2 regions of the Bacillus sp. V33-4 genome follow, and region 2 is predicted to be linked to the other one. Evidence: riboswitches for the same ligand, from Rfam matches in the RefSeq annotation. Region 2 holds a riboswitch; the other holds the start of a gene.

Region 1 (10,154 bases), on a different contig from region 2:
GATGGACTCGGGGAGGTTTCGATCCTGACACCAGCAATGGAAAAAGGTGATATTGATATGTATGTTGAATATACTGGGACCGGCCTTGAAGCGGTTTTAAAAGAAAAGGCAGAACCAGGTGAGTCTGCTGATGACATATTTGAGCGGGTAAAGACGGGTTATCAAGAAAAATATGATATAGTTTGGCTAGAGCCTCTCGGCTTTGAAAACACCTATACACTTGCCTATACGAAGGATAAAAACATTGCAGCTGAGAATTTTTCTGATCTAGTGCCATATTCAAAGGATCTTTCCTTTGGGGCACCACACCAATTTTATGAGCGCGAGGATGGCTATGACGCGATGGTTGCAGCCTACAATTTTGAGTTTAAAGACCAGAAAAGTTTTGATCCGAATATTATGTACGAAGCAGTCAAGGAAGGGGAAGTTGATGTGATTCCGGCCTTCACAACCGATGGCCGCATTGCCCGATATGATCTTGCTTCCTTAAAGGATGATAAGGGGTTCTTCCCGCCATATTATGCAGCACCGATCGTCAGACAGGAAGTATTGGACGAATTCCCTGAACTTGAAAAGGTTGTGAATGGTCTGGCCGGAAAGATTTCTGAAGCAGAAATGGCAGAAATGAATGCAAAGGTCGACATCGATAAGGAAGATCCTGAACAGGTGGCCAAAGATTTCTTGATTGAAAAGGGCTTAATCACTGAATAATCCTATATTTTTAGTGAAAAGGGTGAAAAGAATGGCAATTGAAAATCCGGATCGTGAAGAAATCGGCAAAATTTTAAAAAAGGCTAGAAGAATTGCTGTTGTTGGTTTAAGCAATAATCCAGCAAGGACCTCTTATATGGTGTCGGAAGCGATGCAAAATGCCGGTTATGAAATCATTCCTGTCAATCCAAATATTGATGAAGCGCTTGGCGTGAAGGCTGTTCCGTCGTTAAAGGATGTTGAAGGCCATATCGATATTGTCGACATTTTCCGGCGTCCCGAGCATTTAGCCGGGCTTGCAAAAGAGTTTGAAGAAGTGGATGCCGATGTGTTCTGGGCCCAGCTTGGGGTAAGGGATCAAGAAGTCTTTCAATATTTAAAAGAAAAAGGCTATACTGTCATCATGGACCGCTGTATCAAGGTTGAGCATGCGATGACGAAATAGCGTTTTAAAGAAACATGAAATCATAATGATTCATGTTTCTTTTTTTTAAAAGACCGCGTGTTTATGTAATAAAATAACAGCAATTAAGCCGAAATTTCTTTGGATTTTACGATGAATTTTTCAAATAGATTTGCCAAAACGAAATAAATAGATACAATTAAGCATAGACGCTTGGCGAACTTATGGTAAAATACGATAAGAACGTTTGTTCCAATTTCCTAAAATGGTAAACTTCTAAAGAATCTAATTTAAATGGACGATACTTAAAAAGAGTGTTCGACAACATCCAGAGAATACGTTAATGTTGTTTTGTAGCAATGAAAGGGGTATGTTCGTGGCAGCAAATCAGGAAGCATTTGATTACAATGATGATGCCATACAGGTGCTTGAAGGTCTCGAGGCGGTAAGAAAACGCCCGGGCATGTATATTGGGAGCACCGATGCACGGGGTCTGCATCATCTTGTTTACGAGATTGTTGACAACTCGGTAGATGAAGCACTGGCCGGGTTTGGAAACCATATCATCGTTAGAATCCATAAAGATAACTCTATCAGTGTAATCGATAAAGGGCGCGGTATGCCGACAGGGATGCACAAGCTTGGCAAGCCTACACCTGAAGTGATTTTGACGGTACTTCACGCCGGCGGAAAATTTGGCCAGGGCGGATACAAAACAAGCGGCGGCTTGCACGGTGTTGGCGCCTCTGTCGTCAATGCTTTGTCGGAATGGCTCGTTGTCACAATTAAACGCGACGGCTCTATTTATACACAACGCTTTGAAGACGGCGGCAAGCCGGTTACGACACTTGAAAAGACCGGAAAAACGAATCAAACTGGAACGACGATTCATTTTAAGCCCGATTCCAGTATTTTTTCGACAACTACTTACAATTTTGAGACGCTTTGTGAACGACTCCGCGAGTCCGCCTTTTTGTTAAAAGGGATGAAAATTGATATTATCGATGAGCGCAACAATGTACAAGAAGAATTTCATTTTGAAAACGGGATTGAGGCGTTTGTTGAATATTTAAATGAAGAAAAAGATGTCCTTCATCCTGTTGTCAGCTTTGAAGGTGAACAAAATGGGATTGAAGTAGATTTTGCTTTTCAATTCAATGATGGATATTCTGAAAACGTTCTGTCTTTTGTTAATAACGTAAGGACGAAGGACGGCGGCACACATGAAGCCGGTTCGAAAACTGCGTTAACAAGAGCATTTAATGAATACGCCAGAAAAGCCGGACTTCTGAAAGAAAAGGATAAGAACCTGGATGGTGCCGATATTCGTGAAGGTTTTTCTGCAATCATTTCAGTGCGGATTCCTGAGCAACTTTTGCAATTTGAGGGACAAACAAAAGGAAAACTCGGTACGAGTGAAGCCCGTTCGGCAGTAGATGCAGTTGTGTCTTCAAATCTTGCTTATTTTCTTGGTGAAAATCCGGATATCAGTTCGCTGTTGATCAAGAAGGCGATCAAGGCCTTCCAGGCAAGGGAGGCGGCCAGAAAAGCGCGTGAGGATGCCCGCAGCGGGAAAAAGAGAAAACGCTCTGATGCGGTCCTTTCCGGGAAATTGACGCCGGCTCAATCGAGAAATCCGCAGAGAAATGAACTGTACCTTGTCGAGGGCGATTCTGCAGGCGGCTCTGCAAAGCAGGGGCGCGACCGCCGTTTCCAGGCTGTTCTGCCATTGCGTGGAAAAGTCATCAATACTGAAAAAGCCAAACTTGAGGACATTTTTAAAAATGAAGAAATCAATACGATCATTCATGCAGTTGGTGCCGGGGTTGGCAGCGATTTTAACCTTGACGATATAAATTATGAAAAAATCGTGATTATGACGGATGCCGACACGGACGGTGCCCATATTCAAGTGTTGCTGTTGACGTTCTTTTACCGATATATGAAACCGCTTCTTGAAGCAGGAAGAGTCTTCATTGCGCTTCCTCCTTTGTACAAAGTAAGCAAAGGATCGGGCAAAAAAGAAGTGGTCGAATATGCATGGAGCGATGAAGAGCTTCAAGGGACGATTAAGAAGGTTGGTAAAGGCTATATGATCCAGCGCTATAAAGGCCTTGGTGAAATGAATGCCGACCAGCTTTGGGACACAACGATGGATCCGGAAACTAGAACACTTATCCGAGTCCGCATTGACGATGTTGCGCGGGCAGAGCGCCGGGTGACAACGTTAATGGGTGACAAAGTTGAACCGCGCCGGAAATGGATTGAAACCCATGTTGCTTTTGGCCTTGAAGATGACAGCAACATCCTTGAAAACGAAAATATCTCGGTTGCAGAGGAGGGTGCTGAATCATGAGTTCAGTTGAAAAATTTCGAGATTTGCCGCTTGAAGACGTGCTGGGCGATCGCTTTGGACGCTACAGCAAGTACATTATTCAAGAACGGGCCCTGCCTGACGCACGTGATGGTTTAAAACCGGTGCAGCGCAGGATTCTCTATGCTATGCATGTTGAGGGCAATACCCATGAAAAAGGATTTCGTAAGTCAGCAAAGACAGTTGGAAATGTAATCGGTAATTATCACCCCCATGGAGATACATCCGTTTACGATGCCATGGTGCGGATGAGCCAGGAGTGGAAAGTTCGTAAATATCTTGTTCAAATGCATGGAAACAACGGCAGTATCGACGGCGATCCTCCTGCAGCGATGCGTTATACAGAAGCCAGGCTTTCGGCGATTGCGGCCGAACTCTTAAGGGACATCGAAAAAAGAACCGTCGATTTTATTCCGAACTTTGATGACACATCAAATGAACCGACTGTTTTACCAGCGATGTTCCCTAATTTGCTTGTCAACGGATCAACGGGGATTTCTGCCGGCTATGCGACAGATATTCCGCCCCATCATCTTGGTGAGGTTATTGATGGTGTGATCATGAGAATGGACAATCCCGATTGTTCAGTGGAAGACTTAATGACTGCCGTTAAAGGTCCCGATTTTCCAACCGGCGGGATTATTCAAGGTGTAGACGGAATTAAGAAAGCATATGAAACAGGCAAGGGAAAAATCATTATCCGCGCAAAAACGGAGATTGAAGAAGTACGCGGTGGCAAACAGCAAATTGTCATTACCGAAATCCCGTTTGAAATCAATAAAGCCAACCTCGTTAAGAAAATTGATGAGTTTCGGCTTGATCGCAAGCTTGAAGGGATTGCTGAGGTTAGGGATGAAACCGACCGGACCGGCTTGCGAATCGTCATTGAATTAAAGAAAGAAACAGACGCTGAAGGCGTGCTCAACTATTTATACAAAAACAGCGATCTTCAAATCACGTATAACTTTAACATGGTTGCCATTCACAATCGGCACCCAAAATTAATGGGACTGCGCGACCTGCTTGATGCATATATTGGCCACCAAAAGGAAGTCGTAACACGCAGGGCCACGTACGACCTGCAAAGAGCAAAGGACCGCCAGCACATCGTAGACGGCCTAATGAAAGCTTTATCGATCCTTGATGAAGTAATCGCGACGATCCGCGCTTCAAAGGACAAGCGCGACGCCAAAGACAATTTAATTTCATCATTCGAATTTAGCGAAGCACAGGCTGAAGCAATCGTGTCTTTACAACTTTACCGTTTAACGAACACAGATATAACGGCGCTTCAGCAGGAAGCAGATGAGTTAGCGAAGAAAATCGAGGAGCTGTCCGCCATTCTGGACAGTGAGAAAAAGCTTGCTGCGGTTATTAAGAAGGATTTAAAAGACGTCAAGAGACGCTTCGAAGACCAGCGCAGAACGAGTATTGAAGATGAGATTTCGGAAATTAAAATTAATCTCGAAGTATTGGTTGCCAGTGAAGATGTCATTGTCACCCTCACAAAAGACGGCTATCTGAAACGAACAAGCCTTCGCTCTTTTGCTGCGTCGAATGGCCAGGATTTTGGCATGAAGGAAACGGACAGGCTTCTTTCCCAGCTGGAGATGAATACAAAGGAAGTGGTTCTTCTTTTTACAAGCAAAGGGAACTACTTGTATTTGCCTGTCCATGAAATTCCTGATACTCGCTGGAAGGATCTTGGCCAGCATGTTGCCAATATCGTCCCGATCGATCGCGATGAGGAAATCATTGAAGCGATTCCAGTCAAAGATTTCAATCAGGAAGCGTTTTTGTTATTCGTGACGAAAAACGGCATGGTCAAAAAAACGGAATTAAAGCATTATAAGGCGCAGCGTTATTCGAAGGCGCTCGTCGCTATCAATCTTAAAGAAGATGACACAGTCGTTGATGTTCATCTAACGGATGGAACAAAGGAACTGTTTTTAACAACGAGCTTTGGCTATGCTCTCTGGTTCCGTGAAGAAGAGGTCAGCATTGTCGGGGCCCGCGCCGCAGGAGTGAAGGGTATCAACCTGAAAGATCAGGACTTCGTCATCGGTGGTAAAATAATCGACCACTCTATTTCACAGTCAATTGTGGTTGCGACACAGCGTGGTGCGATTAAACGAATGAAGCTCAGCGAATTTGAACTGTCCTCCCGGGCGAAACGGGGGCTTGTTATTCTTCGCGAGCTAAAAGCAAACCCTCACCGTATTGTCGGATTTGCAACCGTGCAGAGTGGAGACCGGGTCTTCCTGCAGACGGAAAAAGGTCAAGTGGAGCATGTCGTTGCGGCAGAACTGCGCTTTACCGACCGTTATTCCAATGGCTCATTCATTTTTGATGAAACTGAAAGCGGAAAACTAAAGCATCTTTGGAAATTGGATAAAACTGAGGAATAAACTGTAAGGTGGGAACCCTTCATTTCAAACGAGATGAAGGGTTTTTTATCGTTCCCTGATTTTCTTACATGTTTTTTCCAAGAAAGGAGAAGTTAACATTAACAAGAAAATCCGAGGAGGGATATTGTGAAAAGGGACTTGTTATTTGCCTTTACCGCTTTCTTTTTTATGTCATTATCGGCGATCACCGGCGTTTACGCAGTTGAACAGGCTGGCAAAATGAACATCTTTTCAGAAGAAAAATATGATGTCTCAGGAGACGGTAAGAAAGATACGATCATTTTAAAGGGGCTTCCGTTCGAAGAAGGTGCGAATTTTCAAAAAGATGTTTTTTTGGAAGTAAAGGCATCGAACGGAAAAACGTACGAGGTTAAACTAGCAGGTGGATATGAGCCTGTTGTTGATTTTAAGGATGTCAATCACGATGGTGTTCTCGATATGTTTGTCAGCATTCCGTCTGGAGGAAGCGGCGGACTTTCTAATTACTATTTATACACTTTGAAGGATTTTAAAATGACAGATTTGACTGTTCCCGATCCAGTCGCTATTACCAGCCAGTTCGAAGAAAACTATCAGGCCTCCATTACGATTGATAAAACCGGAAAAACATACCGGTTCGATCTTAGCAGCAGAAAAGACGATTATGAGCGCCTTGGCTTATACCGGAATGGTAAATTGAATGAACCAACAGAACTAATGGTGTTCCCATACAGTACATTAAAGGTCGTAGAAAGTAACGGAACAGCTAATCGTTTATTGGGAGTACAAAGAATCAGCGGTGCCTATAGTGCTGATGCCATCGCTTTCGTGGAATCGGAATGGAGCATGGAGAATGGCAAGTGGATCTTAATAAAAACAGCAGTCTATGAGACAGGTGCCAGTGCTCCAGGAAGATGACAGCCCGTTAAATGAGAGAGGATATTTAGCGGAATACTCTGTAACACTGGGCTCTAGTCACATTTCCCCCGTATTAACATAATATGGGGTAAACAAATTATCGCTATAGTAAGGGGGTTTTATACTTACGATGAATAAGTTTGATCCTGCTAAGCTGTCCACCGACATAAAAGCCCCAGCCACTCAGTTTGGGCCAGTGGACAACAGAAAATACACGCTTACCCATTCTGACACGAACGGAGAATTCCTCTTAAAAATAGGCTGTCATTTCGATTTAGATGCCGTTAACTCGAAGCAGCGCGATGAAGTGTTTGCTGAGTGGAAACCTAAATCTGGACAGTATATTCTCTTTGGCAGAGTGTATATAAGCAATGGTGACTTTGATGAGAAATATTCACAGGTGAGATTTTTAATTTTCCAGCGTGAACTAGAGCTGGCGCTAACCGCAATCACTTACGGGGACCAGGCATTTTTCACCTATTATCCATGGCTTTTAGACTCACCGATCTATATCCAATTTGAATCGGTATATCCGCAATTCAATAAGATCGTGTACCAAGGAACACCAAGACAATATTTAAATGTCGCATTGAAGAAAACCGTCTCTTAAACACAGGTTTATACCTGTGTTTTATCATGCCTTTACTAATAGATGAGTTTGCTTTTTCAAACAATCGTCTTGATCTTATATTTTTGTATTGTTATAATCATTTTATTATTTAATAACAAGCGACGATCGTTATGGATAAAACTATAACGGGAGCAGCTTCTGGAGAGACCGCTGATGCGGCGCCGAAGGATTCACAATCTCAGGCAAAAGGACGGAAGAGTAACTTATGGTTCATCATGTAGGTTATTCTACTTTTTGCCGAGATTGGATAAATCCAGTCTCTTTTTTATTTTCTAAAACTTTTTGAGGAGCTGTCAGGATGAGACGTGCAGTAGTAAGTGTTGTGGGAAAAGACCAGGTGGGAATAATCGCTAAAGTGACCACGGTTTTATCGGAAAATGAAATCAATATTCTTGATATTAGCCAAACGATTTTGCAGGATTTCTTCACGATGATGATGATCGTTGATGTAAATGGAACCGGTAATCTGGATCGTTTGCAAGAGCAACTTAGCAAGATCGGAGATAACCTCTCCCTGAAAATTAATATCCAGCTTGAAGAAATTTTTCAGGCGATGCATCGAGTGTGAGAAGGAGTGTGAAAAAATGAACATAGCAATTGATGAAATGATGGAAACAATGCGCATGATTGAGATGGAAAATTTAGATATCCGTACTGTCACAATGGGGATTAGCCTGCATGACTGTTCAGATTCTGATTTTCAACAAATGAATACGAAGGTTTATGACAAAATAGTCAGCTATGCAGGACGGTTAAAGGAAGTTGCTGACCAAGTCGAAAAGGAATTTGGAATCCCAATCATAAATAAACGGATATCTATTACTCCAATCGCTGAAATACTTGGAAATGCAACGAAAGAACAAGCAGTCGAACTTGCGAGGACCCTTGATAAAGCTGCTGCTGACCTTAGAGTAGATTTTATCGGCGGCTTTTCAGCACTTGTACATAAAGGAATCACAAAGGGCGACCAAACATTGCTTGATGCGCTTCCAGAAGCGTTAAGCGTAACGGAAAGGGTATGCGCATCCGTTTCGGTGGCTACGACAAGAACCGGCATTAATATGGATGCGGTCCGGCAAATGGGCTTGATCATTAAAGAAGCTGCAGAAAGAACAAAGGACCAAAATGGTCTGGCCTGCGCAAAGCTTGTTGTTTTCTGCAATCCAGTTGAGGATAACCCTTTCATGGCAGGTGCTTTTCATGGTGCCGGTGAAGGAGAGGCGGTCATTAATGTAGGTGTTAGTGGGCCCGGCGTTGTCTTAAGTGCATTAAAGCGACATCCGGACGCCGATCTTGGGGAAGTATCGGATATTATCAAAAAAACGGCGTTTAAAGTCACGCGCGCTGGTGAATTGATCGGAAGGGTCGTAGCAGAACGCCTTGGCATTCCGTTTGGAATCATGGATTTGTCACTTGCGCCAACGAATGCGATGAATGACAGCGTAGCCGAAATTCTCGAAGAAATCGGGCTTGAACGAGTTGGCACCCACGGAACGATCGCAGCCCTCGCACTTATGAATGATGCAGTGAAAAAGGGAGGTGCAATGGCAAGTTCATATGTAGGCGGGTTGAGCGGAGCATTTATTCCGGTCAGTGAAGACAATGGAATGATTCGCGGAATTATCGACAACGCCTTAACTCTATCCAAGCTGGAAGCAATGACATGCGTGTGCTCAGTAGGTCTCGACATGATTGCCCTGACCGGTGATGTAACGCCGGCCACTTTGTCAGCACTTATTGCCGATGAAGCAGCAATCGGGATGATTAACAAGAAAACAACAGCTGTACGTGTTATTCCTGTTCCAGGTAAGCAAGAAGGTGACATTGTTGAGTTTGGGGGACTGCTCGGCCGTGCTCCAGTAATGGGTGTAAATCCATACAGCTCGGAAAAATTAATCCGTCGCGCCGGACGAATTCCCGCACCGCTCCAGGCGCTGATCAACTAAAGGCAGTTATAGCTTTATCGAGTCTTTAACCTTTATAAGAGCAAACAGTTTTAAGCATAATGTCCAAAGTCCTAATTAAGTCGAATTTTGATGTCTGACCATGGAGAGAAGGGTTCCGAGTTAAATTCTAGCTTGGGACTATTTTTTTTTACACTTATAATGAAAACGTTAGCAGAGAAACAGGTGGGAGGCGTGCCTGCAGAACACTGGAGGATAGTCATTTAATTTAATGATCAGTTAGAAGGAGTTTAAAGATATATGATCCCATAATTATATTATGTAAACTAATAGCGTTCAGGGAGGGTGGAAATGGGGCAACAATCATAAAAATCACGATTGTTGCTAATAGCTTTTTAAGATAATACATACACAAACCTGGTTGATTAGTTTTAATGCATCAGTTGGATTCTGCACATAGCTAGTGAGCTAACATTTATTTTATCTGTTTAAAATTTAATAAGTTGAATGCGTATAACGGAATATAGGTTATTTAAGATTAGAATTCGGTAGTGATCTAAAATAATGAAATTTTCTTTTTCATCTCATTATCATGAGTATACTTGGTATTTGAGATATGAAATTAATAATTTATAGAACTACCTATAATATATATTATGTTGGGGGCGTTATTTGAAATATGAAAAACAGTCTACTCTATTCTGTGTTTATATCCACTATGTTTGAGATTTTCAACATCAATAAATTTAACGCTATATTCAATAACGTCATTAATAAACAAATTGTGCTCCTTTGCAAACTCTTTAACTTTCTCCAACAGTTCTTT
Region 2 (10,154 bases):
AAGTAACGATGCTTCATGACTGATTCTCCTCTCAAATCTATTTCTTTTCTCTTTTATAAAAAGGTGTAGCTGCCACCTGTGCTTTCAGGCGCTTGCCGCGAATCTCGACCTCAACATTATTTCCTAGCTCTGCATGCTGTGCCGAAAGCAGGGCAAGTCCAATGTTTTTTTTCAATGTTGGTGATTGTGTTCCTGTTGTTACTTCACCGATCTTTTCTTCCCCTTTATAAACAGGATAGCCATGGCGCGGTATACCCCGATCAATCATCTCGACACCGACGAGCTTTCTTGGCACCCCGTTCTCCTTTTGCTTTAAAAGGGCTTCTTTACCGATAAAATCAGCTTGCTTGTTGAGCTTCACAGCAAAGCCAATTCCAGCTTCAAGCGGGGAAATATGTGCCGATAATTCCTGGCCGTACAGGGCTAAATTTGCCTCAAATCGCAACGTGTCCCTTGCTCCCAACCCGCACGGAACGACACCAGCTTCTTTCCCGGCAGCCAAAATCCCATTCCATAAAGCTGCTGCATCCTCTGCACGACAATAAATTTCGAAGCCGTCTTCCCCAGTGTATCCCGTTCTCGACACGAGTGCCTTCTTGCCGTTTAAGTCCACGTCCTCCTGAAATTTGAAGAATCCGATTTCTGACAGATCCACATTGCCAGCAAGCTTCTGCAGCACCGCTTGCGCGAGCGGACCCTGCAATGCAAGCTGGGCAGTAGTCTCCGACAGATTTGTCAGCTCAACACCGTCTATCAGATGATCGTCAAGCCACTTATAATCTTTTTCAATGTTCGCGGCGTTAACCACAAGAAGATAATGATCATCACCCCGTTTATAAACGAGCAAATCGTCTACTGTGCCGCCTGTTTCATAACACATTGCCGTGTATTGGGCTGCACCGTTTTTTAACTTCTCCACATCATTTGTCATCATTTTTTGCAGGAATGCGAGACTGCTTTTCCCCTTTACTTCAATTTCACCCATGTGAGAGACATCAAACAAACCGGCTCTTGTCCGAACTGCCTCATGTTCCTCCTTAATGCTTGAAAATTGAACTGGCAGATCCCAGCCGCCAAAGTCGATCGTTTTAGCGCCATACTCCTTGTACAGATTGAATAACGGTGTGCGTTTTAACTGTGACATGTTTGCTCCCCCTCATAAGTCCGGTTTTATCAAAATTTGATTATGCCAAGATCGAAACCGGCACGCCTGGTTCAATCCAGCCACGTCCGCTCGATTTCGATTCGGAACCGCGAGTAAAGTTCGCTTTAACACTTACGCTTTGAACCAAGCAAAAAAGGACAGAAAACCCCCTCCAATGAATCGAGAAGGTCTCTGTCCTTGCACCTGAAAGTTTACCTTATTAAATAAGGCTTTCCCCTTTGGTGGCTTCGTAATGGCTCGAAGCACTCTCCAGAGCTGCGTCAAACAAGAGTTCTTTTGCCTGAGAGATTCACAATCTGATTGCTTGCTCCTTCGGCGCTGCAAACGCAGTCTCTCCCCTTGTTATCATTCGCATTTATAAAATTTATCAAGTTGTCCATACTAATCTTTATATTGACATCATAACCAGAAACTTCTAAACAGATTTCATAATGTGCAAAATTTCTAAACTTTCAAAGCTATTTTTATCCTACATTAAAAACCGTGTTCGGGCAATATTATTTTATGGAAGAAAAGGAGCTGTAAACATGACCGTACAGATCAAATTTGATTCCACCTGGCATGACGAGTTTTTACAGCGAATTTCGGAAGATGGTCCGTGGGGCAATTGGGAATTGTACAAGCTCGCCGTTGAGATCGAACAACATACAGTGATTCCAGACTTTGAAGGCTTGATCGCACCTGCACACCTTCCTCACTTAACCCCTTTGCCTCACCAACTGGAGGTCGCCAAGCAGGTAATTGAAAACATGAATGGTAAAGCAATCCTCGCTGATGAAGTCGGACTTGGCAAAACGATTGAAGCTGGCTTGATTTTAAAAGAATATATGATTCGTGGCCTTGTAAAAAAGGTATTGATATTAGTGCCGGCTTCATTGGTAACCCAATGGGCAGAGGAACTGAAAAATAAATTTTTCATCCCTGCCGGTACGCAGAGGAAAAGCTATGTATGGGAACAGTATGATGTGGTCGTTTCCTCCATTGACATGGCGAAGCGCAGTCCCCATCGCGAAATTATTTACGAACAAAATTATGACCTGATCATCATCGATGAAGCCCATAAGCTTAAAAACAACAAAACAAAAAACTATCAATTTGTACAAAGCTTGAAAAAACGGTTTTGTTTGTTGCTGACGGCAACCCCTATTCAAAATCGTATTGAAGAAATCTTTAATCTTGTTTCCTTGCTAAAGCCCGGGCATCTCGGGAATGAATCTGCTTTTTATGGAAAGTATAAAAAAGATTCCCGATCTATTAATGAAGACGAGCATTTGCGCGAACTTGTCAATAAAGTAATGATTCGAAACCGGCGGGCAGACACTGGCATCGAATGGACCAAGCGCCATGTTGAAACCGTTCCGATTGAATTTTCAAAAGAAGAACAAGAATTGTATGATGCCATTACGGAATTGCGCAGTGAAGGGGACTGGGTTACGTCAAGCCAGTTTTCTGTGATGACTTTGCAGCGCGAAGCATGCAGCAGCAAGGAAGCTGTATTCTTCACTTTGAATAATATGTATAACCGAAAAGAAAATCCATCCGCAGCATTTGATAACCAAATTCGTTATTTAGCAAGTAAGGCAGAAGCGGTCAACACCAATACGAAGGCTATGAAAGCCGTTGAACTTATCCAAAAAATTAATGATAAGGTGATTATATTTACCGAATACCGGGCCACACAAATGTACTTGCAATGGTTTTTACAGCAATACGGAATCAGCTCGGTCCCGTTTCGCGGCGGCTTTAAACGCGGTAAAAAGGATTGGATGAGAGAGCTGTTCCAGAAACAAGTTCAAGTATTAATCGCGACAGAAGCTGGCGGTGAAGGAATCAATCTACAATTTTGCAATCATATTATTAATTTTGACCTGCCCTGGAATCCGATGCGCCTTGAACAACGGATCGGCCGGATTCACCGCCTTGGCCAGGAGAAGGATGTTATCATATACAATTTTGCGACGAAAGGCACTGTCGAAGAAAATATTTTAAAACTTCTCTATGAAAAGATTCATTTATTCGAAAAGGTCATCGGCGAGCTGGATGATATTTTATCAAAGCTCGAGTTTGGAAATATTGAAGATCATTTAATCGAAATCTTTGGCCAATCTACTTCCGAAGGCGAAATGAGAATTAAAATGGAGAACTTAGCATCGATGATTCAATTTGCTGAAGAATTGAAAGAAGGTGAAAGCGGTGCAGCAGCAGGAAATACATCAATATCTTGAACGCTATTTTATTGCAAACAGCTGTCATATTGAAGAAGACCACCCCGCCTACATGACGGTGCAATTAACAATCGAACTCGATAAAGAGCTTATGAACCGGCCTTATTATTGGCTATACCTGGAGAAAACCGGCGGAACTCCGAATCCGGCTAAACTGACGCTTATCACGAACCCGAAGCAAGTGCCCGAGCAAATTAAAGGAGAAACCATTCATTTCGGCTCACCTCGACTGCATCAAATCTTTCAATCAACGAAAAAGCTCGCACCTTATATTCGGCTGTACGAAAATGCGGCAGGATCGTTTCCAAATCATACTCCGCTGCTGCCATGGCTCGCTGTGAACTTAAAGATTTCTTATCAGTGTGACCGGAAAAGGGACATTTTCAAATCGATTGGCTTGCAACTGGTAAATGGGCAGCTTGTCGAGCAGTTTCACGACAAACTGCTTAATACCGAGCTGACACCAAAATTACCCGACTATACTTTCACATTATCGTCAATGATCATGCCGAAAAGCGGACTTAAGCGCATTGAAAATTATTTGGCCAACGTCATCGAATCCGAAGACCACAGCTGGGCAGAGGAAGCGACAGAACGCTGGCAAAAGGATTTGAAACTGCTGGACCATTTTTATGAAGATGAAGTAGACAAACAGGAAAGTTATGAAACCGAAAAAGAAGCGTTAAGGGAGCAGTATGAACCAATAATAAAAATATCGATCATTAATGGGGGATTGTTTTATTTAACTAACACTTTTTAGCCTTTTTTCGGGGAATTGACGGAAAAAGAAGCAGAATTACTTTCTGCTTCGAGCCTCGTGTTTTCTATTGTTTTTTCCAAGCTGAAAAAGATATGGCAAAATTCCAAACCATCTGATCAGGAAAGGCTGTTTCGTCTCTTTCCGTTCGTCTTTGATCTTTTTTCGCACATCCTTCGGCTGGTCAATATATTTGACGACATTTTGTGTGATGTATTTCACATAATCATTTGTTTTCACCGGGACACTGCCTCCCTTCTTATTCTCTTAAAAGTCTGCCCGATCGCTGCTTTTTTAAACTATCTTCATTGATGAACATTTCCTTGATCGATTTCTATGAAGCATTCCACTTAATTTTTCTCGATCCATTTTGTCATCTTTTTTAAGGAGCTGTCATAATATCCGTAGCTCGTTGTTTCGATACCGGATTTCATCGTTAATATAAAAGTTACTTGCAGAACAGAACCGGCCAACGGCTCTATTTTGTATGCAACCTGTCCGTCCCGAAAGAAATATGTCCCCGCTGGCTCGATTGGCATGTCGCTTTGCAGTGAGTTCTCGACCTTTTTTACTGCACTCATCAAGTAATATTCCTGCTCCAATATGGATTCGGTTTCCTTTAATAAGCGCTGTTCTGCCAGGAAATGCTCGGCATTCAGCGTCAGCATCAACGACAGCAACAGAAAAATCCCGAGCGTAAGCGGATAAGTAAACCCATGTTCGTTCATTGACACTCAGCCAACCTCCAGCCCGATAAACGAATTGGCCGAAAGAGAATATTCCCGGCCATATATGTCCTTAACCAAAATCACCACCCCCTGTGGCAATCCTTTAAATTCAACAGTTGCAACGTTTTGCAGCAGTATTTCATGACCTGCATTATCTACCCTTCTTCTGATCTTTGATCCATATTTCTCATATGAAATGATACTCCCCCCTTTTCCAATTAACAGTTTGTCACCCTGTATTTCAATTCGTTCGCTCATTCTTATTTCTTTTTTTGCCTGGCTTGCAAATACTTCCCATTCCATTGTTTGCAAGCGGGATCCCATTGATTCATCATTTAAAATAAGTTTATAGCTTAAGGGCACAAAGGAGACAATGATCAAGAACACAGCAAAAGCATAAAGCATTTCGAGCATCGTAAATCCTTTATTGCTCAACAGCAGCACATTTACTGATTTTTTTACTGAAGTGGCTTTCAAATTCAACACAGACCTCCGTCCCTGTTGCATTCATCTTTGGGTAAACGTGAAAATTTGTTCCGTTTTTACTTACTTCATAATCGCGAGGAGAGGCTCCATCAGTAACGAGCATTTGCAGCTCTTCATATAGCAGCTGGAGTGCTGCGTTTTCCTGCTGCAAAGTGCTCGACTGCCAAGCTAATTTCATTGCGGCTGGAAGGAGAAAGCTGGCAGCAAGGACCCATGCAGACAGTGACAGCAGCAACTCAGCCAAAAAGAAGCCATTACTCTTCTTCAATATAAAAGCGCCCCTTTCCAATTAAAAACGTTACTCGATAGGTATTGCTGGCAATATCAACAAAAAATGAACCGAATTTAGCGATGCTGCCATCTGCCTGAAACTGAAACCGTAATTTAAGTGTTCCTTCATACACAGTGATTCCTTTCGGATAATCGCGTTTGAGAATGATCTGTTCACGGTTGCGAATATAATAATAGTTATCGCCGGGGATAAAATTGACCGACACTTCCTCTTGATGGGCAATGGCATATTGCTGTGCGAAATAAAGATCACCTGATAATTCAGAGAAAAATATTGATTTCTGTGTGTTGACATAGTGGGGTTTATTTGTGAAGACTAAGACAGAAGCGACAACGAGGAAAATTGATAATACAAATAAAGATTCTATTAAAGTAAATCCGCTTTCGTTTCTTAACATTAAGGGCTCTCCTTGACAGTCCCACCAACGATCTGGATCGGCTTTCCGTTCGGACACGATGTTTCATTGCTATTCAAATACTGTGCTGCAACAAGATCAGCTACTGTTTCAGGCAGGGCGTTTTTTTCAATTTCATAAGCTTGTACCTGTGCCTGAACCATTTTTATGAATGCTTCACAGCCTTTATCCTGGATGTTCGAAGTATGCTTTGTAATATTTGGAATCGTAATAACCAGCAAAACAGAAATGACAAGTAAGACAATCATCATTTCAATTAATGTAAAACCATCTTCTTTTTTCATTATTAGTGCCCCTTTCTTATATACCATCCAGCAAATGAAACATCGGAAGCAGTACTGCCAAGTACATAGATACAATAAGCAAGCCGATTAACAAGTACAAAAGAGGCTGGAGGATCTTTAACGTTTTTTCCGTGAGTGCTTCGAGTCTTTCCAGGCAGAAGCGGCTATAAAAATACAGCTCTTTATCAAGCCTCCCATTTTCTTGGCCATGTTTAATGATCGTTGCCAATTCTTTCTCAAAGATCGGCAAAGAAGCCAAAATTGTCTCCAGCCTCTCGCCTCCGATCAGCTTTCTTTTTATTTCTGCGCCTGCCTGCTTATATAACGGCTGCTGTGAATTTTGTTCAAAAAGGTGTAACGCTTCGAAAATTGACAGGCCCCCTGACAGCAAATAACTCAATTGCACAGAGAAATAATGGGAATACAGCATTTTTAATAGTGGTCCAACATAGGGAAGAACAATCAACTTTTTCTTTTGTTCAAGAGGAGTTTTCTTTCGGAAAAAGACAAAGTGGTAAAGAAATGTACTTGCTGAGACAATTATCACCCCAGCCAAAAAAAGCGGAAGGAGCTTTCCAAACAGATAAACGACCTGTGTGAAAAAGTTTTCTTCGAGATTCATCGAGCGAAATAAAGTGATAAACTTTGGAAGCAACAGATTTTCGACGAAGAAAAATAAGACAATCGTGATAAAAATTAACACTGCCGGATAGTAGAGGAGCTTGAGAAGCCGTTGTAAATCCTTGTTTCTTTTCAACATAATCTCGCTTGCATCCTGAAAAGCCGCGGCCAAGCCACCATGCTGTTCAGCAAAAAACACGTAACCAACAAGATCTTTATGGAAATGAAGCCCGGCCAGTATTTGAAAAAGCGGGTAACCTTCCTTTAACTCAGCGAGGCAGTTTTGAATCTGTTTTTGTTTCTTTTCCGGCAAGTAAAAAATAAGTGATTCAATGGCTTCAGTCAATGGGTAACCGCGCCCAAGAAGTTCACCTGTGCGCTTTAAAAAATAGGCTTGCTCTTCGACAGTCCAGCTATTTCTCTTCATTTGCGAAAATCCAGCGCTCATATTCCGACTCGACTACATATCCCAGCGCGATTCCCTTCATAATTTCTTTTTTTATTGTCCGGTAGGGAGCCGGCTCGGAAGTCTCGCCTTTTGCTTCCTTTAAAGCAGCATAAAGATCGTTGCCCGTCAGCATTTCAAAGACGCTTGCTCTTTTCCATTTGCTATAGGAATAGCACATTGGCGGACATTCTCCTTCGCAAAATGGACAGGCCAATTCAACCAGCCGCTGCGCGGTAACAGCGACAAGCGTCTGTTCAATTTCTAGCCAATTAACGCCGAATTCCATCAACCTGTAAATGGCACCTTTGGAATCTCTCGTGTGCATGGTCGACAGGACAAGGTGACCAGTAAGCGCCGCTCGTACAGCTATTTTTGCGGTTTCGCCGTCGCGGATTTCCCCAACCATAATGATATCGGGATCGTGACGGAGAACCGCTTTTAATCCACTTGAATAAGAGATACCAGCCTTTTCGTTGACTTGTACTTGCAAAACAGATTCTGTTTCCTTTTCAATTGGATCTTCAAGGGTAATGATATTGCGGTTAAGAACGTGGGAAGATTCGTTCAGCATTGAGTATAAGGTAGTCGTTTTGCCGCTGCCGGTTGGACCTGTGAAGATGATCAGGCCGTGTGCATGCTTTAATAGAGCGGTCAATTTTCGGGTCATGCACGGGAATAAGGAAATTTGATAGAAGGGAATTTGTTTGTTCTGGGGCAGGAGCCGGATAACAAGGCTTTCTCGATTGCTGGCAGGGAGTGTGGAGAGCCGGAGCCCGATTTTTTGGCCGTCGATCAAACATGAATAAGCACCGCTTTGGGGACGCCTTCGCTCGCCAATATCCATTAATGCTGTGAATTTAAAGTGGGCAATTAATCGGTCACAATCTTTTTTGGGGAGAGTTTGTCTTGGAATCAGTTTGTTTGCCATGCGGAGCTGGATCAGGGTGTCTTCTTTCCGGGGAATGATATGAATATCTGAAGCATGATGCTGGACTGCATCCTTGATAATCCGATCAGCCAGCTGTTTGATTGATTTCACAACCTTAAACACCGCCTTTCTTTTAGATCATTAGTTTTATTCGACAAACTTATTTACTTCTCCTTCTTTATCGACAATTTTTTTGTATATTTTTTTTCGAAAAACTCCATAATAGTTATTACGCAATTAACATGGTGATTTGTGTACCTTTCCATAATCGCAAAATCCCTCTATTGGGCTATAGCCAAGCGGTAAGGCAACGGACTTTGACTCCGTCATGCGTTGGTTCGAATCCAGCTAGCCCAGTTTTATTAATACGGCTATCAATTGGAGTATTAATTAAAGTTTAATAAGGCAAATCAATAGTTAATTCACTCATCACATCTTCCGCTTTCTTCGAAGTTCCAGCAAATAAACCTCTATTATACACAATGTATACTTTTTATATAATATATGTATAATATTTACTCCTAAACTAGCTCTGTAAATGTGAACATTTTCTAAACATATAGTGATAACAGTGTTAACCTCATTCCAATGCTACGAGCGCTGTATTATAATGGAACTAATTTAAACCTCCGCTTCGGGGGCTTATCCATCCCGCGGATGGGTAGTGGAGCGAATCAAATTTTACGGGCGGTAATGCGTGCTCGGGGAAAATGACGGACTTGCCACCCTTAAGGGAAAAAAATCTGACTGAGGTGAGCTTTGATGGAACAAACATTAAGAGTTACAAATGTTTTATCCGATCCAACAAGGTATTATATTTATCAATACATTACAAAGTGGCACAGAGAAGTGACAGTCCAGGAAATTGCCGACGAATTTGACATCCACCCTAACGTAGCAAGACTCCATTTATCAAAGCTTGAAGATGTGAATATGCTAGTTTCCGAGACAAAGAAAACGGGGAAAGGCGGACGGCCGAGCAGATTATATCGTTTAAGTGACGATGTGATCCAACTCCATTTTCCGTTCCGTGACTACCAGCTCCTTTCAAAAATTGCTCTGCAAACGATGCTTAACCTCGGTGAAGAAGGGAAAAAAGCCCTGTATTTGACAGGGAAGCAATTTGGAACCGAATTGATTGAACAGGAAACAGCAAGAAACTCCCATTCCAGTGAAGAGCTCAGCTTCGACCAGAAAGTAAATATACTGAAGAGTGCTTCAACGATGGCTGGATTTTATCCAGAACTGGAAGCTGGCGAGGACAAAACAAAAATTTACTTTCAAATATTTAACTGTCCGTTTAAGGAGGTTGCCGTTGAGCATACTGAGGCGGTCTGCAATATGCATTACGAATTTTTAAAAGGAATGTTTGAATCTTTGTTTGAATCCGTTGATCTTGTGGAAAAAGAAAACATGCTTTCCGGCTGTGAATCATGCACCTACCAGGCATTCGTCACCAACTAACTACAATCCGATATTTACAATTTGCTTGCATTTATTTTATAATATTGTAATGATGGGACTTGTAGGGTAAAGGAGGGATACATATGGATCGTATGTACAGAGTGTTAGGATTCTGGACGGGTATATTTGCAGTTATGTTTTATTTAGGTGACATGTATGCGATGTCCTTAATTTTCTTTGGTCAAACAGGATTTTTCGTACTTTTAAGTTATTTAAAGCTTTCCGAGCGCATGTATATTTATGTTTTTGGTGCCTATTTAACAATTTTCTTCGCCGGCTTTACCTACTGGACGACCTTTATGATGACGCCGGGTGCTGGCGGCCATTAAATGTGAATACGA

Evidence for each region. Region 2 has a riboswitch for glycine ahead of gcvT (glycine cleavage system aminomethyltransferase GcvT). Riboswitches for the same ligand answer to the same signal wherever they lie in the genome.
Region 1: linked by a shared signal. The riboswitch ahead of CVD23_RS08365 (ACT domain-containing protein) and the one ahead of gcvT (glycine cleavage system aminomethyltransferase GcvT) in region 2 are both predicted to bind glycine.

Annotation. Positions count from the first base shown of each region.
Region 1 is NZ_PGVC01000022.1:55,391-65,544, reverse strand. It holds gene CVD23_RS08395 (glycine betaine ABC transporter substrate-binding protein) at 1-711, shown strand, start outside; gene CVD23_RS08390 (CoA-binding protein) at 743-1,156, shown strand; gene parE (DNA topoisomerase IV subunit B) at 1,491-3,470, shown strand; gene parC (DNA topoisomerase IV subunit A) at 3,467-5,896, shown strand; gene CVD23_RS08375 (hypothetical protein) at 6,023-6,793, shown strand; gene CVD23_RS08370 (staygreen family protein) at 6,924-7,403, shown strand; glycine riboswitch at 7,553-7,628, shown strand; gene CVD23_RS08365 (ACT domain-containing protein) at 7,723-7,992, shown strand; gene CVD23_RS08360 (PFL family protein) at 8,009-9,370, shown strand; gene CVD23_RS08355 (rRNA methyltransferase) at 10,020-10,154, opposite strand, start outside.
Region 2 is NZ_PGVC01000003.1:9,351-19,504, forward strand. It holds gene gcvPA (aminomethyl-transferring glycine dehydrogenase subunit GcvPA) at 1-17, opposite strand, end outside; gene gcvT (glycine cleavage system aminomethyltransferase GcvT) at 38-1,144, opposite strand; glycine riboswitch at 1,424-1,514, opposite strand; gene CVD23_RS01440 (DEAD/DEAH box helicase) at 1,693-3,390, shown strand; gene CVD23_RS01445 (YqhG family protein) at 3,359-4,150, shown strand; gene CVD23_RS01450 (YqzE family protein) at 4,187-4,387, opposite strand; gene comGG (competence type IV pilus minor pilin ComGG) at 4,498-4,875, opposite strand; gene comGF (competence type IV pilus minor pilin ComGF) at 4,882-5,358, opposite strand; gene CVD23_RS01465 (hypothetical protein) at 5,300-5,629, opposite strand; gene comGD (competence type IV pilus minor pilin ComGD) at 5,616-6,050, opposite strand; gene comGC (competence type IV pilus major pilin ComGC) at 6,050-6,352, opposite strand; gene comGB (competence type IV pilus assembly protein ComGB) at 6,369-7,400, opposite strand; gene comGA (competence type IV pilus ATPase ComGA) at 7,387-8,460, opposite strand; tRNA gene CVD23_RS01490 (tRNA-Gln) at 8,635-8,706, shown strand; gene CVD23_RS01495 (helix-turn-helix transcriptional regulator) at 9,112-9,813, shown strand; gene CVD23_RS01500 (DUF2626 domain-containing protein) at 9,897-10,142, shown strand.